3 regions of the Paenibacillus sp. cl141a genome follow, and region 1 is predicted to be linked to each of the others. Evidence: predicted binding sites of a transcription regulator. Region 1 holds the regulator's gene; each other region holds the start of a gene.
The links. Region 1 encodes NrdR, which represses ribonucleotide reductase genes. Its sites were predicted from a motif close to AACACNATATATNGTGTT; they were not measured.
Positions count from the first base shown of each region.

Region 2: BMX45_RS22805 (anaerobic ribonucleoside triphosphate reductase) is a predicted target of NrdR. The motif match lies at 7,890-7,907, and genes of this name have one in related genera.
Region 3: BMX45_RS09620 (adenosylcobalamin-dependent ribonucleoside-diphosphate reductase) is a predicted target of NrdR. The motif match lies at 5,990-6,007, and genes of this name have one in related genera.

Region 1 is NZ_FNZO01000002.1:607,157-617,649, reverse strand. It holds gene vanG (D-alanine--D-serine ligase VanG) at 1-71, opposite strand, end outside; partial or broken gene BMX45_RS08015 (Type 1 glutamine amidotransferase-like domain-containing protein) at 791-1,423, opposite strand; gene BMX45_RS08010 (hypothetical protein) at 1,705-2,376, opposite strand; tRNA gene BMX45_RS08005 (tRNA-Ala) at 2,677-2,749, opposite strand; gene nrdR (transcriptional regulator NrdR) at 2,929-3,402, opposite strand; gene BMX45_RS07995 (alpha/beta-type small acid-soluble spore protein) at 3,549-3,776, shown strand; gene BMX45_RS07990 (lytic transglycosylase domain-containing protein) at 3,847-4,413, opposite strand; gene coaE (dephospho-CoA kinase) at 4,410-5,009, opposite strand; gene BMX45_RS07980 (MntP/YtaF family protein) at 5,019-5,759, opposite strand; gene mutM (DNA-formamidopyrimidine glycosylase) at 5,882-6,715, opposite strand; gene polA (DNA polymerase I) at 6,860-9,520, opposite strand; gene phoU (phosphate signaling complex protein PhoU) at 9,654-10,313, opposite strand; gene pstB (phosphate ABC transporter ATP-binding protein PstB) at 10,368-10,493, opposite strand, start outside.
Region 2 is NZ_FNZO01000009.1:236,446-246,938, reverse strand. It holds gene aspS (aspartate--tRNA ligase) at 1-1,277, shown strand, start outside; gene BMX45_RS22835 (tRNA threonylcarbamoyladenosine dehydratase) at 1,313-2,068, shown strand; gene BMX45_RS22830 (HelD family protein) at 2,374-4,551, shown strand; gene BMX45_RS22825 (hypothetical protein) at 4,856-5,137, opposite strand; gene BMX45_RS22820 (replication-associated recombination protein A) at 5,373-6,680, shown strand; gene BMX45_RS22815 (PCYCGC domain-containing protein) at 6,743-7,279, shown strand; gene BMX45_RS22810 (nuclear transport factor 2 family protein) at 7,383-7,790, opposite strand; gene BMX45_RS22805 (anaerobic ribonucleoside triphosphate reductase) at 7,975-10,209, shown strand; gene nrdG (anaerobic ribonucleoside-triphosphate reductase activating protein) at 10,206-10,493, shown strand, end outside.
Region 3 is NZ_FNZO01000002.1:969,962-980,454, reverse strand. It holds gene BMX45_RS09635 (carbohydrate ABC transporter permease) at 1-381, opposite strand, end outside; gene BMX45_RS09630 (ABC transporter permease) at 415-1,365, opposite strand; gene BMX45_RS09625 (GntR family transcriptional regulator) at 1,860-3,002, opposite strand; gene BMX45_RS09620 (adenosylcobalamin-dependent ribonucleoside-diphosphate reductase) at 3,230-5,881, opposite strand; gene BMX45_RS09610 (DEAD/DEAH box helicase) at 6,295-8,052, shown strand; gene BMX45_RS09605 (YqhG family protein) at 8,054-9,016, shown strand; gene BMX45_RS09600 (hypothetical protein) at 9,126-10,277, shown strand.

The sequences.
Region 1 (10,493 bases):
GCTGAGCTTAAAGAAACCTCATACTCGCCGGAACAGCCACCAAACAATACCGCAACCGTCATTTTCTCCATGTAACAGCCTCCTGAACTGTAATATGAAACAAAAAAATTACTTCTATTATGAACGTCAATCGTGGTCATACTGCTAGTTTGAATGGAAGAATTAAAGGAAAGTGTAAGGGAAGTTAAATTTTTTCTTAACTCAACTTTTGCACCCTGAAATCGGTGAATTTGAGTTGGTGGTGTGGCGGCCACCAGATCTTCTCTGCAGACAGTTGGTTTCCATAAGCCATACCCCCGCTTCAGTGCGTCTTTTACGCTCTCCGGTACGACGACTCAAATGCCAGTGGATCCATTTAGCATGTTCGGTTTCAAAACTCACATCTCCGCCTCCTTTTAGAATAAAAAACGCCCCGGTCCTTCCTGCTCAGGCAGAAATGATCGGGGCGTGCTTCGCCAAATGACTACTTTATACGTTTTATCATACAAATCCTATACTTAATCTTTTTTTAGATTCCATTTGTACGATTCATCGTACAAATCCATCCGACTTACCATTCAATTCACTAATTTTGTGCGATGAATCGTACAAAATCGGGCATATTCACTGAATGAGCACGTAATTTGTACGACGAATTGCACAAAACAAAAAAATGCAAAAAACAGCCCAACACAGGCTGTAAAATGTAAAAGTAGTATACTTGAATGGATTCCCGATGAATACCTCCACATTGATCTGAAGTACTCGATTCATTCGAGATTGCACCCAAAAAGCTAGCAGCATAGTAAGATCATGGCGTAAACAGTTTCCAATGCCCTTCGGATACAACTTCGACCTCTCCATCGATTACTTTGATGGCAGTTTGATCATCAATTGCATACGCCGGCCCCTGCATCCCGGCGGCCCATCTTTCTGCATTAGCCATTGTGTTATACGGCAGCATCTCATGATCCAGATGAGGAAACATTGCAAAATCGACCAGTCCCAACGTTTCATCACCACCGTTGGGTGGAGTCCAACCAACAAAGAATTCTCCGATGTTAGGTCCCATCACCATGCTCCCAGCACTCATTCCCACATAGACTGCCTGCAGCGAGGGCAAGAGATCTGCCAGCCCGGATTGCCGCATCCAGTGGCACAGATAGAGAGCGTCTCCGCCCGACACCAGCAGGACGTCCGTCTCACGGACCAACGGCACCCAGCGGTCTTCGTCGATGCTTGGCAGCGTAGTGAGCTCCAGCACGCCGACGGACTTCCACCCCAGATTTACCATGGGATTCTCTTCTTTCCCGCTGATGAACTCCCAGGTTTTGACGCCGGGGCCGACCCAGGGGTGTCCGTACATCGCCGTGGGGATGCAGAGGGTTACATTTACTACAGATTGCTATTATTTTTGAAAAATGAGATTGACGACTTGAGCAATGTAGACTGTCTTTTGTATTCTCTAGTTCCATTAGCCCCCCTCTACAATCTTCTTTTTGAATAGAAATGCGGCGGTTTTGATTTTTATATGCAATCACTCACTATCAGCATCCCAAATTTGTAGAATACGTAATTTTGTGTACAACAAAAAATCGCCCTTTCTTGAGTTGGTGGTGTGGTAACTTCCATCTACAAGATTTGGCGATTTTTTGTTCTCTTGGTCACTCTCTCCACGCGGACGATTCACACGGTTGTTGTCCTTAAGAGGGGCGAGGGCTTTGATTACATCATTTCAAAATGAATGACGGATCCTAAAAGCTCATATTGATACACTTTCCCTGAATTGCCGGCAGGGACAGGTCGAAGCTTCCCCTTTCGCACCAACTCACGGCAGTACTTGATGACTGTTTGCTTGTGAAGGTCCAATTCGATTGCCGCTTCTGATGGTCGAACGCTTCGGTTATGACATGCTGCATAACGCATCAACATTCGTTCAATTTTAGCAAACGATTGCAATATAGGCTTGCCGGAAGTGAAATACGGTGCCAACATATTGCGCAGAATCGCTTGAATGAACGAAGGGTTTTCTTTCATTTCATCAAGTGAAATGGATATCACGTGACATTGCTGGGACTGCAGGAACAATCCCCGATTCAGATCCATCCGATATTTGGTTCGCTCTTTGCCGTGTGAGCCATAGCCCATAATCTCTATTGCAAAGCGAAGCGCTCCCAATATCCACATGAAATCCACAAAATATGACCGTCCTCGCCAATCCAACAACTCGTACTCCGGATGCAAGCCATGAAAATGCCCCGTCAGCGGCCACCAGATCTTTTCTGCAAACAGTTGGTTTCCATAGCCATGCCCCCGCTTCAATGCGTCTTTACGCTCTCCGGTACGACGACTCAAATGCCAGTGGATCCATTTAGCATGTTCGGTTTCAAAACTCATCATCTTCGCCTCCTTTTAGAATAAAAAAACGCCCCGGTCCTTCCTGCACAGGCAGAAATGATCGAGGCGTGCTTCGCCAAATGACTACTTTATACGAGTTATCATACAAAACCTACACTTAACCTTTTCTTCGATTCGATTTGTACGATTCATCGTACAAATCCCTCCGACTTACCATTCAAGTCTCTAATTTTGTGGGCATATTCCCTGAATAAGAACGTGATTTGTACGACGAATTGCACAAAACAAAAAAATATATAAAAAACAGCCCAACACAGGCTGTTAAATGTTTAAGTAATATGGAGCCTAGGGGGATCGAACCCCTGACCTCCTGCGTGCAAGGCAGGCGCTCTCCCAGCTGAGCTAAGGCCCCGTAAGCGACTTCTATATCATATAAAAAATCAGCAGGCATGTCAACACTTTTTCAGAACTTTTTCGATAACGCGCTGTGCCTTTTTTCCTTCTCTATATAATGTCACTTATCGATGATGAGAATTTGGCGCCATGAGAGCGCCGGAAGAGCACCAGAGTTGTTTAAGAACCGCGGCGCTCTTACAGCTCCTGTACGTCCGTATCTTTGGACAGCAGGCTTTTCAGTTCCTTCATGAACATATTGATATCCTTGAATTGCCGGTATACGGACGCAAACCGAACGTAAGCCACCTCGTCGACCGGATATAACCGCTCCATCAGAAGCTCCCCGATCTGGCGGCTTTCCACTTCCGCAGCTGCGGTATTGCGCAGCGCCTTCTCGACATCCGATACGATCATATCCAGCTGGTCCACGGATACGGGACGCTTCTCGCATGCCCTTATCAAACCGCGGAGCACCTTCTCCCGGCTGAACTCTTCGCGGCTTCCGTCCTTTTTCACGACGATGAGCGGCGTTTCCTCCACCATTTCAAAGGTTGTGAATCTCTTGCTGCACTGCTCGCATTCCCTGCGGCGGCGGATGGATTTATTTTCGTTGGCAGGCCTGGAATCCAGCACTTTCGTTCCGGCATAACTGCAATATGGACACTTCATAAGTTGTCTCACTTCCTTTGTATTCAGCGTGATTCGCCCTTAATGGGCATCAGAAAAATTTACCAGCAAAACTTTTGTCTTTTATGTTATGAAAATGCGAGACCCGAGACATAATACTTTTACCAACCCAAGGAGGTGAACTTAACATGGCACAAAGCAACAACAACTCCAACAACCTGGTTGTTCCTCGCGCAAACGCTGCTCTTGAGCAACTGAAATACGAGGTAGCTCAAGAACTTGGTATCTCCATTCCACAAGACGGATACCAAGGTAACATGACTTCCTATGAGAACGGTTCGATCGGGGGATACATCACAAAGCGTCTTGTAACCCTGGCCGAGCAACAATTGGCTGGTCAATACTCCGGTCAATAATTGATTCTTCCTTAAAAAAAGGAGTGTTGGCGGCTCGATGTAAGAGCCTGTCCAGCGCTCTTTTTTTTCTTTAGAAGCCGCCCTTATAAACATCCGTATATTGATTATAATAATAAATCACGCGCTGTACATAATGCCGGGTTTCCCCAATGGGTATGCTCTTCACGTTCTCATAGGTTCCATCCCACATGCCCTTGTTGATCCAATTCTTGACGTTCCCGGGGCCCGCGTTATAAGCAGCGATGGCGGCAATCGGATTGCCGTCCATTTCCTTGTGCAGATTCTGAATGTACCAGGTGCCCAGCTGGATGTTCGCATCCACTTCATTCTTTACGCTCTGCAGGTTTACCGACGGGAGCTTGGCCATTTCCATCGCCCAGTTCGCCGTATCCGGCATCAGCTGCATAATGCCCAGCGCCCCCTTCTTGGATTCCTTGCCCGGCTTGAAATTCGTTTCCACCCGAATGATCGAGGCCACCAGAAACGGATCGACCTCATAATAAGCGGCATGTTTGCGGATCTCATCTTTATAATGGATCGGATACAGCAGGGTCATCCAATTGGAGCTTAGGAACAACAGCGCTACAAAAGAAACGAACAGCAGGAGCAGCACCCTTTTTTTACGAAGCCACTTCATATCAGAACCAGCCTGTTCCACAGGTTGTCCACCTGCTGCTGCGTTTCGGCCAACGTGCCGCTGTTATCGATCAGGATATCCGCTCGAAGCTTCTTCTGCTCAATGTCCATCTGGCTGCTAAGACGCGCCTCTGCCGCTTCCCGGGTAAGCGCGTCCCGCTCCATCAAACGCGCAAGCTGCATCTCGCGCGGGACATAGACGACAACGATCTGCTTCAGATAAGGATAGGCTTCTCGTGCCTCCAACAGCAATGGAATATCCGCTACCACGAGCCGATCGGGATGCTGCCGTTCATACGCCTCCGTCCGTTCCCGGATTTCCTGCCGGATTGCCGGATGCGTAATCTCATTCAATGCCGCTCTTTGCTCCGGATGATGGAAGATCATCTCCCCGAGCTTCTTTCGATTCAACGTACCGTCTTCGAACAGGATCGCTTGTCCAAAATGTTCGGTCACTTTACCCAGCACCGGATGACCCGGGAGCATCACTTCCCGGGCGATGATATCCGCATCGACGAGAAGCGCTCCCTTCATGGCCAACATGGAGGACACGGTGCTTTTGCCTGTTGCTATTCCTCCGGTTAAACCGATATTCATGACTTCACCTCATAACAGCTTCATTATACCCATGACAACTAATAAAAAAGCAGGCAGATACGAGATAAAACGCATGCCGCCCTTGGCCGCAAAACGGAGGCCAACCCGCATGCCCAGCACCAGAAATATCCCGCTGAACAAGGAAACCACGGCTGCAGTGCCTAGCGGCGAGAAACCCAGCATCGCTGCGCCGAGCCCGGCTCCGAACGCATCGAGCGACAGCGCGATCCCCAGCCACATCGCCTCCCATGGAGAGATGCTGCCGGAGTCGTCCAGATCCGCTTTCGTCGGGCTGCGGAGAATTTGAATGACGACGCCGATCTTCGGTATTTCAAGGGAGAATACTGCTCGCTGAAGCTGCTCTTGGCCTGCCGTGGTAACTTCACGACGCGGTGCCCCTGGATGAATGGCTCCCAGCGTTTCCGTAAGCGATGCGGTAGAATCCACGGCGGATGCCGGCTGCACTTCAGGCTCGCTGCTTCTCCGAACCTGCTGATATAAAGACCATAGGCCCAGCAGTATCAAAATGGCAGCTCCGATCACGGATGCCGCAGATGGGGATAAGAACCGCTGCAGCAGCGCGCCTGCCTGCATGGAGACGCCAAGCACCAAACCGGAACACAGCGAGATGATCAATACAGACAGCAGCGGTATCCTTGTTTTGCGCAGACCGTATGTAACCCCTGCCCCAAATCCGTCCAAGCTTAACGCCATGGCCAGCAGGGCAGACGAGAAAATATGACTGAGCACCCTTTTCCCTCCTCCAAAGCTCCACATCAAGCTGCTCATTCATGAAGAAGAGCTGCCCGATGCGCTCCACATATGTTCCACATTATATGTGGGGAAGCAGGAATGGGTGCACGCCTATTCAATTACTTCTTGACCGGCTGACACTTCGGACAGTAATGGGTCCCCCGCCCGCCGACCACGATCTTATGAATCGGGCCGCCGCATGCATGGCACGGCTTGTCCTTCCGACCGTAAATCTGATGGCTGTTCTGGAACATCCCCATCTCGCCCTGTCCGTTGACATAGGACTTGATGGAAGATCCGCCCGCGTCGACAGCTTCGGACAACGTATCCACGATCGCATGATACAATCGCTTGAGCTCGGCATCCTTCAGGCTGTTCGCGTTCCGCTCCGGATGAATCTTGGCCCGGAACAAGGCCTCATCAACATATATATTGCCGATGCCGACCACATATGCCTGATTCAGCAGCACCGCCTTGATCTTCGTTTTCTTGGTACCGATGACTTCCTTGAAGGTTCCGAACGTAAACGTGTCGTCCAGCGGCTCATAACCAAGCTTGGCAAGGGGAGCATGCTGGAACTCTTCCCCTGGCGCAAATAGATGCATCGTTCCGAATTGGCGCACGTCCTTGTACCGCAGCTCCGTCCCGTCCGAGAAATGGAAGATGACATGGGTATGCTTCTCTACCGGCTCCTCGGCTCGGTACACCCCGTAACGCCCCTCCATCCGAAGATGCGAAACGAGCACCAGCCCGTCCAGCAAGATCCGCAAAAACTTCCCGCGGCGCTCCACGCCTTCCACGGTATGGCCCTTTAACATAAAAGCAAATGCCTCGATATCGTCAGGACGCTGGATAATCCGCGGAAGATTCACGGATACATGATCTATATGCTTACCTTTAATCAATTGGTTAAGTGTTCGTTTCACGGTTTCTACTTCCGGCAATTCCGGCATAATGACTTCACCTCATCCCCATTATACCGGAAGTTGGGACAGAGCGGGACCATGGTTTTGTGGAAAGGTATGGTGCATAACCGCCTCCCTCTTCACTCCATGATCCCCCTTTATGAACCCTATCCGCTACACGCCGGGCAGCTTTTACTTCGCCTCGTACCAGTTCTCGCCATAACTGACTTCCGATTTCAGCGGCACGGACAGCTTCAGCGCCTGACTCATCACGTCCGGCACCAATTCCTTCATGACCTCCAGCTCATCCTCCGGTACCTCGAACACCAATTCATCGTGCACCTGGAGCAGCATGCGGCTCTTCAGTTGGCGCTCATGGAGCGCCTTGTCCATATGGACCATGGCCAGCTTGATGATGTCGGCAGCCGTTCCCTGAATCGGCGTATTCATCGCCGTCCGCTCCGCAAAAGAGCGCAGGTTGAAATTACTGGCGTTAATCTCCGGCAGATACCGTCTGCGTTCGAGCAAGGTCTTCACATACCCGTCTTGCTTCGCCTGCTTGACGATCACGTCCATATAGCGCCGCACGCCCTGGAACACCTCGAAATACTGGTCGATAAACGATGCCGCTTCCTTCCGCGTAATGTTCAGGTTCTGGGACAGGCCATAGTCGCTGATTCCATACACGATGCCGAAGTTAACGGCCTTGGCGGACCGGCGCATATTGGAGTCCACCTCATCCATGCCGACTCCAAACACGTCCATTGCCGTCTTGGTGTGGATGTCCATGTCGTGGACGAAGGCTTCCTTCAGCCGTTCGTCGTCCGAGATATGCGCAAGCACGCGAAGCTCGATTTGGGAGTAGTCCGCCGCCAGAATGCTCCACCCCGGTTCCGACGGAACGAAAACCTTGCGCAGCTTGCGCCCTTCCTCCAGACGGATCGGAATGTTCTGCAAATTCGGGTATTGGCTGCTCAGACGGCCGGTAGCGGCAATAGTCTGACGATAGTAGGTATGCACTTTGCCGGTTACGGATGAAATCTCCTTCAGCAGTCCTTCCACGTAAGTGGATTGCAGCTTGGCCAAAGTACGGTACTGTAAAATCAGGCGGACGATATCGTGATAAGGCGCCAGCTTTTCGAGCACCTCGGCATCGGTGGAATAACCGGTTTTGGTCTTCTTGATGACCGGCAGCTCCAGCTTCACAAACAGGATTTCGCCGAGCTGTTTAGGCGAATTGAGATTGAATTCCGTTCCGGCGATCTCGTAGATCTCCTGAACAAGCTTCGCGATCTGCCCTTCGAACTCGCGTCCCAGCTCCTTCAAATCCTCCGCATTCACGGCAATTCCCTGCTTCTCCATATCGGCCAGAATGCGCGAAAGCGGCATCTCCAGATCATGGAACAGCGGGAGCATCTCATTTGCAGCCAGCTCCTTCTCCTGAATGGGAACCAGTTCGGATATGGCCAGGCATTTTCTGGCCATGTGCTCGCTGAGCTTCTCCACATCGGGAACCTTGTACTTGGCCCCTTTACCGAACACGTCCTCGTCGGCTTGAAGATAGGCCAGACCGTACTTTGAGGCCAGACCGCTAAGGGTTTGATTGGATTCCGTCGGATCCAGCAGGTAGGCTGCCAGGTGAACGTCGAATGCCGCACCGGCAAAGGCGATGCCCTGCCAATGCAGCGCCAGGTCAATACGGTGCAGGTCATACCCGCGTTTTTGGATCTCGCTATCGGCAAGCCAAGCACGGACAGGCTCCGCCTCTTCCGACTTCAGCACGTCAAACGGGAGGAAGTACTGCCGCTCCTCCGTCGCGAGTGCCAGTCCGATCACGTCCGCATGATGGGGGTTGTCCCCATGCGTTTCCACATGGAGCACGGTCACTTGTGCCAGATGATCCGCAACCTCGGCAATTCCCTTTGCGTCCACAAGGGTCACGTCGATCTTCGCTTCAGGCTTCGACTCCGCCGCATCACCAGCAGCACCGCTTGTGCTCAGGTTCAACCGTTCAATAAGCGATTTAAACTCGAGTTTCGCCAGTGCGGGACCAGCCGTCTCCTCATTCAGGCCCGTAAATGCCATTTCATCCAGCGACTGTTCCAGCGGCACTTCGCGGAAGATTGTAGCCAGCTTCTTGCTCAGTATGGCGGAATCCGCATGCTCCTCGATCTTCTCTTTCATCTTGCCCTTCAGCTCATCGGTCCGGGATACCACCGCTTCAACGGATCCGAATTCATGAAGCAGCTTCAGCGCGGTTTTCTCCCCTACTCCCGGAACCCCGGGAATATTATCGGAAGCATCGCCCATCAATCCCTTAAGGTCGATAATCTGATCAGGCGTCAGGTTATACCGCTCCTTAATCTGTTCCGGTCCGTAATACTCGATTTCGGTGACGCCTTTGCGGACCATCGCGATCGTGGTATGCTCCGAAGCCAGCTGCAGCATGTCCTTGTCCCCGGAGACGACCATCACCTTGCGGCCGGCTTCGTCAGCCTGGCGGGTAATCGTACCGATAATGTCGTCTGCCTCATAGCCGCCGATTTCGAATTGAGAGACGCCCAGGCCTTTCAGCAGCTCTTTCAGCAGCGGGAATTGTCCTGAGAGCTCCGGCGGCGTCTTCTGTCGGCCGCCCTTGTACTCCTGATAATCCGCATGACGGAACGTTTCCTTGCCGGCATCGAATGCCACCATCATATGCGTCGGTTTATGCTCCTCGATCAAGCGAAGCAGCATCGTCGTAAAGCCGTAAACCGCATTCGTCTGTTGTCCGCTGGCATTGGTCAGCGGCGGCATCGCAAAGAATGCCCGGTAAATGATATTATTTCCATCAATCAGAATCAGCTTGTCCATAGAACACCTCGCACCAATATTACTTCCTTTCCACATGATAACATAGGTTAACGCCAAATCCGAACAATCCGTTCGATTAACGGTGAATCGCAAAAAAAACGCCGGCTTTCGCCAGCGTTTGACTAACATTTCGCTATTGATTGAGGTCGGGACGATGACCCGTTACGAGGTACACCGTGCTCTCGCCGATGTTGGTTGCATGGTCGGCGATCCGTTCGATGTAGCGTCCCACCATGATCAGCAGCATCGCTTGATTGGCCGAATCCGGATCGGATGTCAGATGCGAATACAGGTCCTGCAGAATGACGCTGTACAAGTGATCGACCTGATCATCATCCTGTGCCATTTTATAAGCCAGATCCGTATTTTCCGTCAGATAGGATTCGATGGATTCCGAAACCATCGCACGCACCATATCCGACATCCGCGGAAGATCCACCAGAGGCTTGATCAGTTTCTGGCCTTGCAGACGGATCGTAACTTTAGCGACATCCCGCGCCAAGTCTCCCATACGCTCCAAGTCGCTTGCAATCCGGAAAGCAACCAATATTCGGCGCAAATCCTTTGCCACAGGCTGTTGGGTCACGATCAGGCGGGAGCCGATGTCCATGATTTGCTCTTCCATGTTGTTTAACTGCACATCGTTCTTGATGACCGCCTGCGCTTTCTCCGCATCCAAGGTCTGGAGGGACTCCACGCTGTTTGCCAGCGCCTCCTCCATATGCTTGCCCATATCCTGCAGCAAACTTCTCAGCTCATCAAGCTGCTGATCAAATTCAATTCTCCGGATCATGTATGATGCTCCTCCTATCTACTTTTAAGAAAGATCATTGTCGTAATAACGGCCTTAACCGAAACGGCCTGAGATATAATCCTCGGTACGTGCATCCGACGGCGTCGAGAACAGCGTATCCGTGTTCGCGGATTCAACCACTTCGCCATTCAGGAAAAATACCGTCTGCCCGGATACGCG
Region 2 (10,493 bases), on a different contig from region 1:
TTCTGACCAAGAGCTCGCCGGAAGGCGCGCGCGACTATCTCGTGCCGAGCCGCGTACACGCAGGCGAATTCTTTGCGCTTCCGCAATCCCCGCAAATCTACAAGCAGCTCCTTATGGTGAGCGGGCTTGAGCGTTACTACCAAATTGCGCGCTGCTTCCGTGACGAAGACTTGCGGGCCGACCGTCAGCCGGAGTTTACCCAGGTCGACATCGAGACATCCTTCATGGATCGGGAAGACCTGTTGAACATGATGGAGCAGCTGATGGTGAAGCTGTTCAAGGAAACCATCGGCGTTGAGCTGGCGACGCCGTTCCAGCGTATTAGCTATGCCGACGCCATGGGCAAATACGGCTCCGATAAGCCGGATCTCCGTTTCGGCATGGAACTGATCGAAATGAACGACATCGTTGCAAGCAGCGGCGTCAAAGTATTCTCTTCCGTCATTGAAAAAGGCGGCGAAGTGAAGTGTTTGAACGCTAAAGGCTGCGGCACCTGGACCCGTAAGGAAATTGACGATCTGGGACCGTATGCAGCCCGTTACGGAGCGAAGGGTCTTGCCTGGATTCAAGTGAAAGAGGGCGAATTCAAAGGGCCAATCGTGAAATTCTTCAGCGATCAGGAGATTGAAGCGGTAAGAGAACGCACGGGAGCCGAAGACGGCGACCTGCTGCTGTTCTCCGCAGACAACAAAAAAGTGGTTGCCGACGTGCTTGGCGCGCTCCGTTTGAAAATCGGACGCCAGCTTGGCCTGATCAACGACAACGAATACAAATTTGCTTGGGTGCTGGACTTCCCGCTGTTCAGCTATGACGAAGAGGCGAAGCGCTATGTGGCCGAGCATCATCCGTTCACCCGTCCAAAAGACGAGGATCTGGAATTGATGGATACGGATCCGCTTGCCGTACGCGCTGAAGCTTACGACATCGTTCTGAATGGATACGAAGTAGGCGGCGGTTCCATGCGGATTTACAAACGCGAGATCCAAGAAAAGATGTTTGCGGCTCTAGGCATGTCGCCGGAAGTGGCGCACGATAAATTCGGCTATCTTATGGACGCCTTTGAGTACGGCACGCCTCCGCACGGAGGAATCGCCTTCGGGTTGGACCGTTTGGTCATGCTGCTTGCCGGACGCACCAATCTGCGTGAAACGATTGCGTTCCCGAAAACGGCAAGCGCAACGGATCTGTTGATGGACGCTCCTTCCCAGGTGGACGGAGGACAGCTGGAGCAGCTCCATATCAAACTCGCCAAGAAGCCGGGCGACGAGAAAAAATAAGCCTGTTGTTCTTGATAAAGGAGGTTGCCTGAATTATGCTGCACCAATTTTCCCGAACGGAATTAGCCATCGGTCCCGAAGGCCTTGAAGTGATGAAGAACAGCACCGTGGCGGTGCTCGGTATCGGCGGCGTGGGTTCCATTGCGGTGGAGGCCCTCGCCCGAACCGGAGTAGGCCGCATCATTCTAATCGACAAAGACGTGGTGGACATCACGAACATCAATCGGCAGATCCACGCGTTAACGACGACGGTGGGTCAGAAGAAAGCGGATTTGATGGTCGACCGAGTCAAACTGATCAATCCGGAATGTGAAGCGATCGCCCTAAACATGTTCTACACCGAAGAAACGTATGAAGAGCTGTTTAAATACGAGCTGGATTATGTGATCGATGCCTCGGATACGATTATTTATAAAGTGCATTTAATCAAGGAGTGCCTGCGTCGGGGCATTCCGATCATCTCCAGCATGGGCGCGGCCAACAAAATGGACCCGACGAAGTTCCAGGTGGCCGACATCTCCAAAACCTCCATGGACCCGATTGCCCGAATCGTGCGCACCAAGCTGCGCAAGGACGGCATCAAGAAAGGGGTCAAGGTCGTGTTCTCTCTGGAAGAGCCGATGAAGCCCCGCCAGGACGTAACGGAGAAAATCGTGCCCGAGAATGCTCCGGAAATCCGGAAGGCGAAGCAGCCGCCGGCAAGCAATGCATTCGTGCCGCCTGTGGCCGGCCTGATCATGGTCAGCGTGACGGTGAAAGAGCTGCTCGAAAAAGGCGGCGTCTCGTTGTAACGGAGTGTCCGGACCATTTTAAACCCGGATCGAGAAAACGATAGACAAACGGAAGGCAGAAAGAATAGTCTTTCGGCAAAGTTGAGCGTGGTTAACCAAACGCAGTGTCCGGCAAAGGACGCTGCGTTTTTTGCTGCCGTGGACAAAGCGATTCGAAACAGCAAACCCAAACAATAAAATTTCCTGTGGCAGCGCTTTGCTAGTATATCCCGGCGAGTTGTGCTACAATGGAACTCCTTTTTGTGTCACGGCCCTAAAGCCAGACTTTCGATACGAAAAAATATGTTCTTAGGAGGTAACTGAAAGTGTCAGAATCTTTTCAAAGTGCCTATCAAGAAGAAGAGTCAAGGCTAAACGAGGTTATCGTTGAAATTGACCGTCAGCTTGAACGGCTGCGCGGTATTCCGGTATACACGGGCCATGATTTTACGGAGCAGGTGCTTGAGGCAGGCAGGGAAGAGAAACGGCAGGCCCTCGCCAAAAGCTTACCGGAGCCTTATTTCGGAAGGCTGGATTTTCAAGAGAACGGAACGGGGGCAAAGAAACCGCTCTATATCGGGAAGATAGGCTTCGACAAGGCGGACGCTGGTGATCACCCGATGGTGATTGATTGGCGGGCTCCGGTCGCGAGTCTATTCTACTCCTTTACGGGCGGTACCGATCCGGCTTCATTCGAAGCGCCCGAAGGAATTATCGAGGGGCTTGTGTATTTAAAACGTAACGTCGTGATCCGCAAGCAAATTTTGGAGCGGGTATCGGACACGTACAATCGGGAAAGCGGCGGACCTGCCGTATCCGATGAGTTTTTGGTCTACCGTCTCGGTGAGAACAAGGATAACCGGCTGCGGGATATCGTGTCCACGATCCAAGCGGAGCAGGATAAAATCATCCGGGCGGCCAAGAACACCGCCCTCATCATCCAAGGGGTGGCGGGAAGCGGAAAAACGACGGTGGCGCTGCATCGGCTGGCTTATCTGCTCTACCAGTACAAGGAGCAGGTAACGGCCGAGAAAATGATCATATTCGCGCCAAACCTCATGTTCCTGGATTACATATCCGATGTGCTGCCCGAGCTCGGAGTTGGTGATATTCAGCAGCGGACCTTTGGCGATTGGGCGGCAAAGCTGCTTGATATTCAGCTGTCCTCGGAGGATCATGCGCAGACGCTTCATCAGTGGTTCGAGACGGAACCGGGTCAAGGGACGCCGGATATCAACGATAATGTAAGCGGACGCTATAAAGGCTCCTTAAGGCTGATGGATATCGTGCGGCGCTGCGTGGAGTCCATCGAAGCCGAGGCCCTACCGGACGGGGATTTCTCTCCATGGGATGGAGCCGTGCTGAAGCAGGAGACGATGGCGGATTGGTTTTACCAGGAATATAAGCCCTATCCGCTGGCGAAACGGAAGGAACGGCTGCTCGCCAGATTGCATCGCTGGGTCGAGATGGAGCTGAAGAAATCGCCATCGCCGGCCGTGCTGAAAGAACGGAAGAAAAAAGCGGCACAACGCGAAAAGGCTTATGCCAATCGCTGGCCGAAATTTGAGCCGATTTCCCTATATAAGCAATTGTTTGGAGCGGTAAAGGCGGCCGGCTCCTGGGTCGAAGAGCTCTCCGGACTTATTCCGCCGGAGGTACTGGCGGCAACGCGTAAAGATCTGAAGAAGAATGTGGTCCGGGAAGAGGATCTGCCAGCCCTGCTGTATTTCCACTGCTTGCTGAACGATATTTCCTCAGAGCAGCGGTTTGACCACATCGTCATCGATGAAGCCCAGGATTTTTCTCCGTTTCAGGTGGCTGTGCTGGATCTGTTCGTAAGAGGACATTCCTTCACCATACTAGGCGATCTGTCGCAGGGCATTCATGCGTATCGCGGCGTGCATGCGTGGGAAGAAATGAGCTCCCTGTTCAAGGAAGAGGAAACGGCTTATTTTGCGCTGACGCGCAGTTACCGTTCCACGATGGAGATCATTGAATTTGCCAATGGGATACTGGAGAAGGGGGTCGCAAGCGACCTGCTCGCCGTGCCCGTATTCCGTAGCGGCGATGCCGTTCGCCTCATTCCTTATGATGCCAGGAACGACAGAAGGAAGGATTTGGAGCGGGCCATGAGTGCGCTCATTGCGAAGGAATACCGGACGGTAGCCATTCTCACCCGCACCTTGCGGGAAGCGAAAGAGCTGCATGAGGAGTTAAGCCCGTCCTGGCCGATGCTGAATCTGATCGATGGCAGCAAGGGAACGTATCAGGGCGGATATTCCGTGCTCCCCGTGTACTTGTCCAAAGGGCTTGAGTTCGATGCCGTTGTGGTGGCAGATGCGGACCGGGTTCATTACGCGGAGAAAGCTTGGGATGCCAAGTTAATGTATGTAGGCTGTACGCGTGCACTGCATGAGCTGTGGCTGCTGCATGGGGAGCCGCTGCCTTCGTATATCATGGCAGAGACTTCAGAGATCATGGCTAGCGGTTGGCCAGCGGAGTAATCGTTCGATTGCGCAGCTGCTGTCGGTTCCCGGAATGTCAATAGAGAGAAACGGAAGTCCCGCAGGGATTCACATGGCAGCATGTGTTAGCCTCTGCGGGACTTTTTGTGGCACAGGGGCTTGCTAGGGGCTTAACCAAGCATTTGGTAGGAGGAGCCCAGATTTTCGATAAACCGGATCAAAGTCCAGACAGCGAGGATGGAACAGGCAGCTGCCAGTAGGATGTAGAGGGACATTTTTCGCTTAGGCTTTCGTTTTTTCAATTCCATAGTCTCCCTTCGTGCATAGTGTTTATGCGACACCTTCATAACAAGACCTCGTCGTCGTCCTCGCTCCGGATTCCCTGCCTGTACTCGTAAAGGATGATGGCTGAACGTATGAATACGTACAAGCCGAGCAGGAACTGCAGGATGAGAACGGCATACAGCAGGTACATCGCCAGTCTCTCATCGTCGAGGTAACCGGGGCCGAATGTTTCTTGTAAAAGATGATAGGTACTGGCATGAAGGTAGAGCCCCAGTATACTGAACGTCATATGGATAACCGCGTTATACATTTTGCGTACGGATTTTTTGCGAGTCGTCATAACATTCTCCCCAGATCAGGTTTTTCAAACGTTTCCCTATTATATAAAACGCGTTGGGTTCGATAAAAGTTGGATATGATCAAAATAAGCTGCAATATCCGAACGGTGGGACGATTGAAGCGTAGGACAGGAAGTTGCCGCAGCGCAGGCACGGCGAATTCGAATATGATATGATAGAGCGTGATGGATTGAAACGACTTATTTTTGCATCGATATCAGACAAGGAAGTGTAGCCATGGATTTATTCAGTATCGGGCGTGAAGGGGACCGGGACTCCCGGCTGCTGGCCGATCGGATGCGCCCTTCGTCGCTGGATGAATATATAGGACAAGAGCATATTATCGGACCGGGCAAATTGCTCCGGCGGGCCATAGAGGCAGACCAGGTCTCGTCGATTTTATTGTACGGCCCGCCTGGATGCGGCAAAACAACGCTTGCGCATATCATCTCCCAGCAAACGAAGGGGCATTTCGTTCGGCTGAACGCGGTGGAAGCCACGGTCAAGGACGTTAGGGAAGTCATTGAGCAAGCCCAGAGCAACCGCAGCCTGTACGGCACCAAAACGATCCTGTTCCTGGATGAGGTGCACCGCTTCAACAGCTCCAGACAGGATGCGCTGCTGCCTGCCGTGGAGAACGGCACGATCATATTTATCGGCGCGACGACCGAGAACCCCTTTCATTATGTCAACGGGGCTCTAATGAGCCGGTCCACTTTGTTCCAGCTACAGCCGCTGACCAAGGACCACTCCATGATCGCGATGCGGCGCGCGCTGACCGATCAAGACAAAGGCCTTGGATTCATGGATCTCAAGGCCGATGAGGAAGCGCTGGAGCACATTGCCGCCATGGCGAACGGGGATATCCGGCGTGCACTCAATGCGTTGGAGCTGGCAGCGATGACGACGCCGCCGGACGCAAGCGGTACGGTCCATATCACGCTCGAGGTGGCGGAGGAATCGATTCGCCGGCCTACTGTGCGTGCGGACGAGTCTACGCAGTACGATGTGCTGTCCGCCTTTCACAAGAGCATTCGGGGCTCCAGCGATGCGGCGCTGTTCTGGTTTTTGTATGCGGTCGAAAAGCTGGGCATGGACCCGATGGTGTTCATCCGCCGGCTGATTGCTGCCAGCAGCGAGGATATTGGGCTGGCCAATCCGCAAGCGATGGTGCAGGCGGTAAGCGCATTGGATGCCTACCGGAACAACGGCTGGCCGGAAGCCAAGCTGAACATCGCCCAGGCGATCCTGTTCGCCGTGGAGAGCCCGAAATCCGATGGCGTTGTATCCGCCATATCCCGTGCGATGTCCGCCATGGATGAGATGAAATCGGCGGAGGTTCCGCTGCATCTGCGCGATGCGCATTACTCGGGGGCGGTGAAGCTGGGACATGTCGGCTACAAGTACCCGCACGATTATCCGGGCCATTACGTGAAACAGGAGTATTTGCCGAAGGAGCTTTCCCGCCGGGTGTTCTATCAGGCCACGGAGCAGGGGAACGAAGCCAAGATCGCACACAACCAGCGATTGCGGCGCGAAGAATAAGGAAATTAGCGATAACGGGGTTCATCAAGGCCTTTAGTTAAGTTAATTGGAGGAAATGAATGATGAAATTAGGGAAACAATTGTTTGTCATCCTGCTGTTGTCCGCCGGCCTTATGCTGAGCGGCTGTTCGGGAAAAAGCGCCCAGGAGCAGGGCGCAAGTGGACAGGCAGCCGAGGCGGCGCATGAGCACGGACATCAGACGCAGCTGTCCAACGGGGATATCCAGGAGGCGACGTCATCGATCGATGAGCTGCCGACCTTTTTGAAGAGCCAGACCAGCGAGCTCCAAACGATTTATGCTTTGTCCGCGCAGGTGAGTGATGTCCTGAAATACATTCCTTGTTATTGCGGCTGTGGGGAAAGCGCCGGTCATGAGAGCAACCTGAACTGTTTTATCGATGAGATTCAGGAGGACGGCACGGTAGTGTGGGACGATCACGGCACCCGCTGCGGGGTTTGTTTGGACATTGCCGTGGAATCTGCCAAAATGAGCAGCGAGGGCATGAGCTTAACGGATATCCGGACCGCGATTGATGAGAAGTACGGCACGGATTATGCGAAGCCAACACCGACTCCGATGCCGCCAGTGGGGAGCTAAGCATTGATATGAATGGAGAAGAGGGTATAGCTTAAGTTACTGTTCGGTAACCTGAGCTATACCCTTTTCAATTTTCGATCAAACATTGCCTTTATGTACTGAGTTAGCTAATGGGCTGTTCCGTTTCCCTGGCAAGCAGCCACTGGTTATCGACTCGTTCCCAATATTCCGTGGTGAATAGCCTGGCCAGCGCCTGCCCATCCTTCTCGATCACTAACTCGAAGAACACAACTGCATTTTTATTATCTCTGAGCCTAATCACCCGGTTCTCAAATTTTTTCTGGGCGCCGAGCAATTGTTCTACCGATAGCTTCATTCCTGAAATGGCCTCGTCTTTAGAGTAGAAGACAGGCTTGTCCTTGGCACTGCCGAAAAAAGTAACGTAGTAATTCACACCCATACGTTCTAGCTTTGAAGTGTCTCCTGAGATCATAGCCTCGTTCCAATCGGCAATGTAACTGTCATGCATGTCGGTAAAGGCAGCGACGGCATATTCCAATGTTTCTGTCAAGCAGCATCTACATCCTTTCTAAGATTCATAAATAACGATTCGATCAAACTCCCCATATGTCCTGCAATATTTATTAAATTGTGATTATTCTCACAGATAAACACTATATATTGATATAAATTTACATTATAAATCTATATATAGTGAAATAGTTTTATGAAATCACAAGGAGCTGATCGAGTTCGTGAAAGTGATGAAGAGAGATGGATGCTTGGTGGATTTTGAGATAAGCCGGATTGTGAAGGCAGTGGATAAAGCTTTTATAGCGGTTGAGGGTGCGTCCTACAAGGAGGCTTCCCTGCAGATTGGTGAGGCGGTTGCCCGCGCCACCGCGGGGATGGAGCAGGTGAGTGTGGAGGAAATCCAAGATATCGTTGTGGAGCATTTGCGCAGCACCGGTTATGCAGAGGCCGCGGCAGCTTATCAACATTACAGGGAAGCCCGTGACCTGGAGCGGATGCGGCGGGGAGAGCTCTACAAGATCAGCAGGGATGTGATTGGGGTAACGAATCTGGAACTGCTGCGGGAGAACGCGAATCTGAACGGGGAATCCTTCAGCGGAAAAATGAGCCGGATCGGCTCCGAATACGCCAAATGGATGGCAAGCAAATTCATCCTCCCCACAGAGCTCACGAGAGCGGTGAGGGATGGGTATGTATACGTTCATGATCTGGACCAGTATGCGCTGGGAACCACGAACTGCATCTTCATCCCGTTCGGCCGGCTGCTGGCCAAGGGCTTCAATACCGGTAACGGATCGGTCAGGCCGCCGCAGAGCATCATGACCGCCATGGCGCTGGTAGCCATCATCTTTCAATCCCAGCAGAACAGCCAATTCGGCGGCGTGTCCGGCAGCAAAATCGATTGGGATCTCGCTCCGTATGTCGGCAAATCGTTTCGTCGGCATTTTCGCAAAGGGCTGGCCTACTTCGGAGAAGCGGGGCTGGGAGAGGATCAGCCGTATGAACGAGCCCTTGAGGATCACGAAATATACATAGACAATGAGCAGCTGAAGGACATATACCCGCGAGTATATCATTACGCCTATCAAGAAACGGTGAATGAAGCAAAACAGGCCGCGGAATCCTTGATCCATAATTTGAATACGATGAGCAGCCGGGCCGGCGGACAAATTCCTTTCACTTCGCTGAATTACGGCATGTGCACGTCAACCGAAGGAAGGCTGGTATCCCACGCCCTGCTGGATGCCACGATGAAGGGGCTCGGCGGGGGAGAGACACCGATATTTCCGCAGCATATTTTCCAGTGCAAGCAGGGGGTCAACCAGGCGGAAGGCGAGCCGAACTACGATCTGTTCCTGAAAGCCGTCGAGTGCTCCAGCCGCAGGCTCTACCCGAATTTCGTCAACGTGGACGCGTCGTTTAATCTCGTCTATTATAACCCGGGGGATCCGGACACGATTATTGCCACCATGGGCTGCAGGACCCGCACGATTTCGGATCGCTTTGGGCGAAACCGCCTGAGCGGCAAGGGCAACCTGTCCTTTAATACGATCAATTTGGTCCGGCTCGGGATTGAACATGGCATCGTCCAAGGGAAGCGGGAAGTGCCGGACCTGAACCGTTTCTATCAACAGTTGGATCATTATATGAGAATTGCGGTGGAGGGCTTGATTCACCGTTACGAGCTGCAGGCCGACCAACCGGCCAAAGCGTCCGATTTCATGATGCGGGAGGGCGTGTGGGAAGGCGGAGAGGCGCTGGCGCCGGAGGACAAGGTGCGCGAGCTGATCAAGCACGGCACCCTGGCGCTTGGATTTATCGGGCTGGCCGAATGCCTGAAGGCGATGACCGGACGGCATCACGGCGAGGATGAGGACAGCCGTGGGCTGGGGATCGAGATCATCCGGCATATGCGCCGGTTTTGTGATGCAGCCGGTGAAAGGTATAACCTGAACATTACGCTGTTTGCCACGCCGGCAGAAGGGTTATCCGGAAAATTCACGAAGCTGGACCGGCAAACCTTCGGGGTGATCGAGGGTGTGACGGACCGTGAATATTACACGAATTCTTTTCATATACCCGTGTACTATCCGATGGCCGCCTACCGCAAAATCCGTTCCGAAGCACCTTTCCATGAGCTGTGCAATGCCGGAGCGATTTCGTATGTGGAGCTGGACGGCAACGCAAGGCAGAATACGGCTGCTTTCCGGGACATCGTGCAGTTTGCCCTGCAGCAGAACATCGGATATTTCTCCGTTAACCATCCCGTCGACCGGTGCCCGGCATGCAACTACGAAGGCATTATCGGAAGTGCGTGCCCTGGATGCGGCGCCTTGGAGGCGGATGGAAACTTCCAGCGGCTGCGGAGGGTAACGGGGTATTTAACGGGCAATTATACGGAGCGCTTCAATTCCGCCAAGCAGGCCGAGGTTCGGGATCGGGTGAAACATCTGTGAATGTGTGCGGATACATCCCCGAGAGCATCAATGAAGGCCCTGGACTTCGTGCGGTTCTATTCGTGAGCGGCTGCCGCCATGCCTGCGCCGGATGTTTTAATACGGATTCCTGGGACTTTGAAGCCGGGGAGCCCTTTACCGAAGAAATGTCAGCGGCGATACTGCAGGATATCCAAGACAACCCTTTGCTGGATGGCGTGACTTTATGCGGTGGAGACCCCTTCTTCTCCCCGGAAGAATGTGCGGCATTCGTACGCAGGCTCAAGACCCTCTGTCCCGCCAAA
Region 3 (10,493 bases), 360 kb from region 1:
AATCAGTCCGCCGCTGAACAACGTGGTAAAGAAAAAGAAGAATACGATGTATTTTCTTCCCGGCAAACCTTTCCGCGAAAGGGCGTAGGCCAATAAGGCCGTCAAAAATACGGAGGCGACCGTGACCACAAGGGTTCGGGTAATGGAAATATAGAAGGAATTTAGGATCAAAGTGTTGCTAAAAGCTTTTGCATAGTTTTCTAATGTAAACACTCTAGGGAAAAAATAGATTCCCCCCTTCATCGCATCGTAACCGTCATTGAAAGAAAGGGCTAAAAAATAGATAAATGGATATAACGCCGTAGCGCAGAATAAAAGCAGCACCGCATAGTTCAGCGTCATATACATTTTATCTGCCGGCGACAGCCTACTTGCCCCCATAACGCACACCTCCTCCTCTTCAGTGCTAGATGATTACCATAACGATACGTTACTCACGCGTCTGGATATATTATTGACAGCGACAATGAGCAGCAGCGAGATCGCTGATTTGAATAAACCGATGGCCGTGGAATATGCTAATTGCCCCTGTTGGAGGCCTGTTTTTAAGACATAAGTGTCCAAGATCTCCGAGACGCTTAAGGTTGCCGGGGACTGCATCAGCCAGATTTGGTCAAAACCCGCGTTCAGGATTCCGCTGAGTGAGAATATAAGCAATATGGCGATCGTTGGCGTAAGACATGGAAGCGTGATCTTGAATAGTTTGCTCCACCTTCCAGCCCCGTCGATTTCCGCAGCTTCATACAAGTGCGGATCGATATTCGTTAACGCGGCCAAATAAATGATCGAACCCCAGCCTACGCCTTTCCAGATGTCGGATATGAGGACCAATGGATAGAATAATTCCGGCTTTCCCATAAAAAAGATGGGATCCAAACCCATTTGGTACCGAATGTCATTGATAAGCCCTACGTTCGGAGACAGGATTTTTTGAAGCAAGGTAACGACAACGACCCATGAAACGAAGTGCGGCAGATAGGAAATCGTTTGAAACACTCGTTTGATTTTTTTGTGCATGACGGCATTGAGCATTAAAGCTAGGATCAAGGGAGCTGGAAATCCGAAAATAAGTTTAAGGGCGCTAATGGATAACGTATTTCGGAGCACATCGTAAAAACTGGAATCGTTTAAAAACTGTTCGAAATATTTAAACCCCGCCCACGGACTCCCCAATATCCCCAAATTGAATTTGTAATCTTTGAATGCGATGATAATGCCGTACATCGGATAGTAAGCAAACACCAGGAACCAGATGATCGCAGGAAGCAAAAATAAGTATATGTGCCTGAAATACCATATTCTAGTTAGTTTCTTATTCTTTTTTAATTGCTCCAATCCAGGGATAAGAGCACCCTTTCGTACCATTCTCCGAACACCTCCTACATCTTCGTCTTACGGTAAATAGCGACTGTCTCCCCCTCCTTCGTTGCAAGCGGTTTCAATTTTATAGTTTAAATATATTCAATATGGTGTAGGAATCATTCCACAATTTCCTCATTTGGTTAAAAAGTAACCTTAGGTTGTAGATAAACGGGGCAAAAGCCCCTACCCCAACCTTCTTTTCAGATGTTTTTAATCCTTAGCAAGGATACATTATATTCAATATATCCTTAAGAAATGATCTGATAAAAAGTATGATATTGAGATGTAACGACCTGCGAATGGATGGAAGAGCTTCTGTTGGATTTCTTTATTGATTTGATTTTGGGAAACTATTAGGGGGAGGATTTCATGAGAGGAAGTTATGGCTGACCTAGTAAAAGAGTCCGCGCAGCCATCGCTTCCATTGTCAGGCTCGAATAGGAAGCGCATCGGACTCGTTATTAGGTTGCCTATATAGGAAGAAGCGTGTGTTGGTATCAGAAAGTGGATGCAACGTTTTTTCCCGTCGTCTCGCCAATGACCAATTCCGGCTCCACTAGGGTTTTAACGTATTTTCCGTCTTGCCCGTCCTCACTGTTAATGACCTCTAGCAGCGTGTAAGCCGCACGGTAGCCCATGTCTCGTTCAAACTGTTTAACATGCGTGAACGTGCCGTATCCTTCGATGATGGAAGTCGGATCGTCAAAACTGATGATGGATATGTCCTCAGGCACCTTCAATCCGGCTTGACGCGCAATCTGATAGATTTTTACCCCAAGAATTCCATTAAGCGTAATATAAGCCGTTGCCATTCGATTTTTGATATAGCGGTACAATGGATGCGTTTCAGCTTGCTCAAGGCTTCCGATTTCAAAACCGGTTACGATATGGGCAGGGTTAATGAGTGCTCCCTTTTCCTTGAAGGCATTCATATATCCATCGATCCGTTCTTGAACGGTTACGGTTTGTATGGGCGAATCGGAGCAGATGGCGATCTCACGATGCCCCAGTTCCCACAGGTAATTGACCGCCATGTTAACGCCAAGCCTGCCGTCCGATGCGATATAGTGAGTTTCCACCCCGGGAAGGTAACGGTCGATGAGAACAAACGGAAACCCCGCAAATTTCATGCTTAATATTTCCTCGTTGAATAATTCCTCGTCCACCGGGAAAATCAATAACCCTTCCACTCCGATGTTACTGCATGTCTGGATCGCCTCTTTTTCCTTATCAATATCGCCCTCTGATAAATAGATAACGCAGCGGTAATCGTTCTCATTCAGCGCTTGCTGAATGCCTTGTATAAGCCGAATCGTAAAATAATCATAAATGCTGGGCATAATGAGCCCGATCAACCGTGTCCCCATTTCTCCGCTAGTTTTATGGACAGGTTTTGCGGTACTTATAGGAGGAGTGGCCGGCATTTGAGATTCGGGCTCGCTTACAAAAGTCCCCTTTCCGGGCACCCTGGTTATGATTTTTTCGTTAACCAAGCCGGCCAGGGCATTAACGACCGTAATCTTGCTTACTCCAAAACGCTCCATGAGTTCCTTTTCCGTAGGTATACGGTCTCCAACCTTCAGTACCTGCGACGATATCAAGTCGCGTATATACTCTTGAACCCTTTGATACAATGGCATTCTTTCCGTAGAGCTCAATTGAATCACCACATTTCATTCAATATGTTTAATATATACGTTACGAATGGTGCAAGCGTTTTATTCCATACTCTAATAACCGAAACAGCGGCAGCCATGGACGAGAAAATAAAGTCCTGACTGCCGCTGTTTTATTGAACTATCATATTCGTTAGATTGCGCGGGAAAATCAAATTTAATTTAGGAGGGAGCTCCTCCCTACGACGTCCTTAAGAGCACTTACTATACCCGCAGTTCCCGCACGTCTTGCATCCCTCGATGTTAATCAAGGACGCCCCGCCGCAGGACGGGCACAAATCCAGCGACATGCTGCCGCCTGCGTGCGCGCCCTGTCCGCCGTGGCCCGCAGCTGCCGTTGACCCGGCTTCGCCTGCATCGGCAGGCGCCATCGTGGCTGCGACCGGTGCCGGATCATGGTCATGATCCGCCTCGGCGTTGTTGGCCACGTGCGTCTCGAGCGCCTTCGCCACGGCGTCGGCGATGGACTCGACGCGGTTCGCGCCGAAGCCGATCGCGCCGGTGCCGCCGATGCCCTTGAGGTGCTTGATCAGCAGCTCCACCTTGTTGCCGTGGTCTCCGTAACGGAGGAACAGGGAACATACGCGGCCCAAAGCTTCCGCCATCGCGAACACATCCGATCCGGCTTTGCCGACGTTCAGGAAGATTTCGCTTGGAATGCCGTCCAGATCATTGATCGTGATGTACGCCATGCCAAACGGCGTGTTCATTTTATAGGTTGCGCCGCGCAGCACTTGCGGACGCTTCTTGTATTGTTTATCCAGCCCGCTCTTGCTCGGCGAGGCTGTCACGGCCACGCTAGCAGCCGCTGGCTCCACGCTCGCCGCTTCCTCTGCGGCTTGGCCTGCCGCGCTTTGCTCCAGCGCTGTTTCCGCAGTAGAAGCTGTCGTCGCTTCGGAGGCTTTGTCTTCTTTTTTCTCCGTCTGCAGCACCTGTACGTCGCGGCTGCCGTCGCGGTAGATCGTTACGCCTTTGCATCCCAGATCGAATGCCAGCTCATACAGGCGCTTCGTATCTTCAACCGTGAAGTCGGACGGACAGTTCGCCGTCTTCGAGATGGAGCTGTCCACCCAGCGCTGAATCGCCGCCTGCACGCGGATGTGATCCTCGGCGGAGAGACTCATCGCGGTGACGTAATAGTCCGGAAGCTCTTCGCCCGGATGGCTGTCCAGCCAATCCTGAGCAATCGGCACGAACTGCTCGTCGAAGCCGAGACGGCTTTGACGGAAGTATTTGAAGGCAAAGTACGGCTCGATGCCCGTCGACGTTCCAACCATCGTACCCGTGCTGCCCGTTGGCGCTTGGGTAATGACGGTAACGTTGCGTGCGCCTTTTTTGCGGACCGCTTCGGCAACTTCCGGATACACCTCGGCCATATTTTTCATGAAGCCGCTTTGCAGATAAAGCTCGGCATCGAATGCCTGGAACGAGCCCTTCTCCTCGGCAATATCGGCGGAAGCAAGATACGCTTCACGGGCGATGAAGCCATACAGCTTATCCAGGAACTCCAGCGATTCCGGGCTGCCGTAACGGATGTTCAGCTTGATCATCAGCTCGGCCAGACCCATTGTTCCGAGGCCTACGCGGCGCTCTTTTTTCTGGTTCAATTCGTTTTCTTCGAAATGGTACGGCGTCCGGTCAATGACATTATCCAGGAAACGCACGGAGTAACGCGTCGTTGTAGCCAGCTCATCCCAGGCAACGTCATGATTCGTTTCATCGTAGAACTTCGACAGGTTCATCGCGGACAGGTTGCATACGCCCCAGCCCGGAAGTCCCTGCTCGCCGCAAGGGTTGGTACAGATGATCGGGTTGAAATACCAGCTGTTGGACATCTGGTTGTAGTATTCCATGAAGACCACGCCCGGCTCTGCCGATTTCCATGCGGATTCGATAATGGTGTGCCATACCTCGCGTGCTTTAACCGTTTTATATGGAATGATGCTGCGTCCGGCTTTCTTCCATTTATCCAAATCGCCGTCCCACAGCTCATCGTAATCGGGATCGGTGGTATCCGGGAACACGAGCTCCCAGTCCAGATCTTCCTTCACGGCTTTCATGAAATCGTTGCTGACGCATACCGACAGGTTCGCGTTCGTGACTTGTCCCATCGTCTGCTTCACCGTAATGAAATCCTCCACGTCCGGGTGCCAATCGTTCATCATCAGCATGAGCGCACCGCGGCGGCTTCCGCCCTGCTCGATCAGGCCTGTCGTATAACTGAACAATCCACCCCACGATACGGCACCGCTGGAGGATCCGTTCACGCCTCTCACGATCGCGCGCCGAGGACGAAGGGAAGACAAGTTGATGCCGACACCGCCGCCGCGCGCCATAATCTCGGTCATCTCGCTCAGGGTTTCCATGATGCCGCCCCGACTGTCCTTCGGGGAAGGAATGACGTAGCAGTTGAACAGCGTCAATTCATCGCTTGCACCCGCTCCGGCCGCAATCCGTCCGCCCGGCACCAGCTTCCAATCATCCAGAATCTCGCGGAATTTCCCGCGCCACTCTTCCTGCAGTTCCGGCGTTGCCTCAACCGATGACATGGCGGCCGCGAGTCGATCCCACATTTCTTCCGGCGTTTTCTCGATGGTTAACGTCAACTTCTCCACATCCGACTCCACAAGCTCGCCCTTCCGTGTCTTCACGGTGACCTTGCGGCCTTCGCGTTTCACGATTTCGCCAACTTCCTTGGTCGGAAATTTAGGATCATCCTTCGTCAGCACGAGCACCACATCGCCGACCTTGGCGTTGTTGGTGTCCGCATCCTTCCAGGCATACCGGTCCAAAAAGATCTTCTCGCTTAAACCTTCCAGCCGCTGATTCTGCATCGTACTCAAGTGCAACTACCTCCTATATTAAGATATAAAATTTAAAAGATTCCCAAGTATGTGCTCACCAACAACATAACCTGTTATGTAGCCGGTCAAACATCCAAAACCACTATATACACCACATATAGTGCTATTTATTCATTATACTACACTATATATAGGTTAACTATGCCGATAATGTGAAAATTAAGCCGACAGTTCCAAGCTCCCGCGCGCAAGCTTCCGCTTTCTTCCTCTCGCTCTCTTTTTCGCTGATCCCTATGAAAAAAAGGAATGAAAATCCCCAATTCCAGCAGCTGTGCGCTCTATAGGGTATTCCGCGGCTCCCGAATCCGTGCAAGGTTATGAAGACTTCTTTTTTCGTCCATACTACATATACACCGCTGGCCCGGAATCTTTCATCACAGGAGGAGATCGACATGAACCAACAGCCATCTGCCGACTCAGGCAAGATTATCGACCCGCGCCTTCCCGTTCCATTGCAGATCGACCGTTCTTGGTTTGACGATCTCTCTGGCCGACTGGACAAAGGAGGCCCTTGGGGTGACTATCGTCTGGCCCAGCTTGCCGTTGAGGGCGAGAAATCGCGCCTCGTTACAAGCTTTGAAGAACTGCAGTGCCTCAAGCACCTTGGCGGTTTATCCCCGCTCCCCCATCAGACCGATACCGCAAGACGCGTTTTGTTCGAGATGTCGGGCAGAGCCATTCTGGCGGATGAGGTGGGACTTGGCAAGACGATTGAAGCCGGTCTTATTTTAAAAGAATACATCGTGCGCGGACTGGTATCCAAAGTGCTGATTCTCGTACCTGCTTCCCTGGTGCTGCAATGGGTTCGCGAGCTGAACTCCAAGTTCGGCATTCCCGCGGTCGCGCAGAAAAAAGCGTACTCCTGGGGCAATGACATCGTTGTCGCCTCCATGGATACGGCCAAGCGCGATCCGCATCAGGAGCTTCTGCTGAACCAGGAATACGACATGCTCATCATCGATGAAGCGCACAAGCTCAAGAACAAGAAAACATCCAATTATCAATTCATCCAAAAGCTGCGCAAAAAATACTGTCTCCTGCTCACCGCCACGCCGGTGCAGAACGATCTCAGCGAGCTCTTCAATCTCATCACGCTGCTGAAACCGGGCCAGCTTGGCGGCCAGGGACAGTTTGCCGCTAATTTTGTCGTGGACAAACGAAGACCGAAGAACCAGGACCAGCTCAAGGATGAGCTGTCCAAGGTCATGATCCGCAACCGCCGGGGCGAGGGCGAAGTGAAGTTCACGAAGCGGTCCGTCCGCAACGTGGGACTCAGCCTTTCGCCTGAAGAACAGTCATTATACGACGGCGTTACGTCCTTCGTCAAAGATCAGTATCAGGCAGCTGGGGGAAATTTAAGCAGTATGCTGTCGCTCGTCACCCTGCAGCGGGAAGTATGCAGCAGCCGGGATGCCGTCTTCGTGACCCTTGTTAATCTGTCCAAGAAGCTGCCGGAGGACTCTCCGCTGCGCGATAAAATTTGGGAGCTGGTCTATCTCATCAAGGCCATCAAAGCAAACACCAAGGCGGAAAAAGCCATCGAGCTCATTCAGCAAATGAACGAGAAGGTCATCGTGTTCACGGAATATCGGGCCACGCAGGAATACTTGCTCAATTATTTCCGCGATCACGGGCTGATCTCCGTCCCGTACCGGGGGGGCATGAACCGCGGCAAGAAGGACTGGATGATGGATCTTTTCCGCGGCAAGGCGCAGGTCATGATCGCGACGGAAGCCGGCGGCGAAGGCATCAACCTGCAATTCTGCCACCATATGATCAACTTTGACCTGCCCTGGAATCCGATGCGGGTCGAGCAGCGGATCGGACGCGTGCATCGTCTCGGCCAAACCAATGACGTGAAGATCTACAACCTGTCGACTTCGGGAACCATCGAGGAGCATATTCTGAACCTGCTGCACGAGAAGATCAACATGTTCGAGATGGTCATCGGCGGGCTAGACGTTATCCTGGAGCGCTTCGAGAAGAAGGAATCGATCGAGAAGAGCCTGTACAAAATCATGCTGGAGTCCGGCAATGATGATGAAATCCGCCAGCGCATCAGCACATTGGGCGACTCCATTCACCATATCAAGCAGGACATCGAGCTGGAAAGCACGGCCGAAGAAACTCTCAGAGAGGAAGAAGCCTAATATGACCATGACGCCGCAGGAGGTGCAGCAGCACTTCATGGCCTATTTGGAAGCCACCGAATGCACCGTCATCGAAAAATCGCCCGAGCATGTCACCGTGAAATTGTCGCCGCAGGCCGACAAAATGCTCACCAACCGCCCCTATTACTGGGGGTTCGTGGAACGTACCGGGGCTCCCGCCGAAACGCTGTCGTTCAACTTCGTGTTTGATCCGGAAAAATACGACGAACGGCTCGCCAAGGCCGAAGAAGCCAAAGCCAAAACTCAGCTCAACGCACCTGTGCAGGATCCGCTGCTGGCGCGCTATTACGGGAACGCCCCGGTGCTGCCGATCTTGGGGCCAGGCCGCATTCAGCGGGAGAATATCGGTTACGGCAGCAGCCGGCTCGCCCAGATTTGGAATGCTTCCCGCGAAGAGGGCAAATGCGTGTATCTGTTCCAGCAGCGGGATTCCGAACCGCGTCCCAGGGGCCGTTCCACGCCTTATGAGCAGTGGCTGGGCGTCTGTTTCAAGGTGGAGTTCAGCTGCGATCTGAAGCGGGAGGAATTATTTTTTCTCGGAATCTCGCTGTCCAGCCGCGCGATCACCGAAGATTTCCCCGCCATTCTGCATGGGCGCGAATTGACTCCACGCCTGCCGGAGAGCGTTCACGTCAGACCGGCGGCTCTTACCCTAGATCAGGCCGTAGCTGCCCTGGAGAATCATCTGATCAACAAGCTGAGCAAGCTGGATTACGATTGGGCGGCGAAGGCTAAGGAACGCCTCGAAGATGAACTCATGGTCATCGACGGCTACTACGAGGATTTGCTCAAAGAGCAGGACGAAGAGAAAAAGGCGCAAATCGAGGAGCAGTACAAGAACCGCCGGTCGGAAATGCAGTGGCAGTACGAGCCGAAAGTGAGCCTGTCCGCCATAACCTGCGGTCTGTTTCATCTGTGCTCGCCCGCGGGCGCGTCTTCATGACGCCTCTCTACAAAAGCAGGCAAAAAAAGAACCATTCTCCCTTCCCCTGCCGCGACAGCTTGCAACAGCCTTTGCAGAGCTTGTCCGATATGATGATTCCATCACATCCATGGCGCGTAAGGGCCAAGGAAAGGCGGTTAGCGATTTGAAGCTGTGGAACATGGAACCCCATTACCGGGATGACAAGGACAATATGCGCAAACCTAAATCAATCGGCAACAAACGCTTTATCCAATATCGAAGGTGGTCTGCCTCCGTCATCGTAACGGCCCTCCTGTGGTTCAGCACGATCCACCCGCAGGCAGGCATGGCTGCGGCTCGTGAAGCAGGCAACCCCACTCCAGCGAGCACCGTCTTTGCGGCAAACTCTCTGCCTGCAGTCCAACCTGCATCCAGCCTCGCTCACAGCATTACCCACGCTCAAGTGCCGGAAAGTTTGGTAGACTTTACAGAACAGACCGTGGATCAACTGTCGGTGCATGTGCCATTTACTGGCTGGGACGGGGCAGAGCTGGAATTCACCCCACTAGGTCCGGGCACGCACGGCTGGCTGGTCACGATTTCCGATCAGGGACTGCCTCAGGGCTACATGATTATCAGCGCAGGAGAAGACGGTGGATATATCTTGAGCGAATACGGGATCGGCTCCACCCTTCCCTACAGTCAAGCACTGCTGAATGAACGGCTTGCGGCCGAGGGACTTCTGAAGGCTGGCGGATCTTTGCCGAAGGGAAGCAGCGTGCGCAAACTGTATGACATATCCCCTGTTTGGCAGGTTCAGCTGCCGGGCAAGAAACCGGTTTATATCAGTGCACTGAATAGCGAAGTTCTTCCCGATGAATTCAAGCATACAACGAAGGCGGTCAAGCCGGTATCGGCTTCAATGCCGGCGGCAAGCAAGGGATTGGTGGCTTCATCCGCTCGCTGGATTGCCGGAGCGCCAACTATTGCAGCCGGCGATTCCCGGGATCCTTACGATAATCTGCTGTGGTTGACCTCAAGCAATCTAACGGCCCACAGCAGTGCCGATCTGCGTAATCTACTGCAGGATCATTCCAGCCTGATCTTCAAGTCCAAAAAAAGCAACGCCGCTTACGGAGCTCCTTTTACCTTAAACGGGTGGCATCGGTGGTCGACTGAGGTTCAGAGGCATCCGGATGCACTCTATGTGTCGGTTCCATTGCGGGACACGGATACCCTCCGCTTCCTGCCGGCATCCCGCTTGATCGGACAAGGCCAGTTCTATGCCCAACCCAAATGACGCGAAAGCGAAAGTAAATAGGATAACAAGTCCGTCATTCATGCGAAACAAACCATAAGGTCTCATTTATTCAGCTCCCATGACGGACAAAAGGACGCGGCCCCTTTTTCAGGGCCCGCGTCCTTCGTTGTTTTACGTCTTTTATTCAGTGCGTGCTTCCGTACTTCCAAGCGTCAACTGCCAGCCAATACAATGCAAAAACATGCTCAAGTCTGG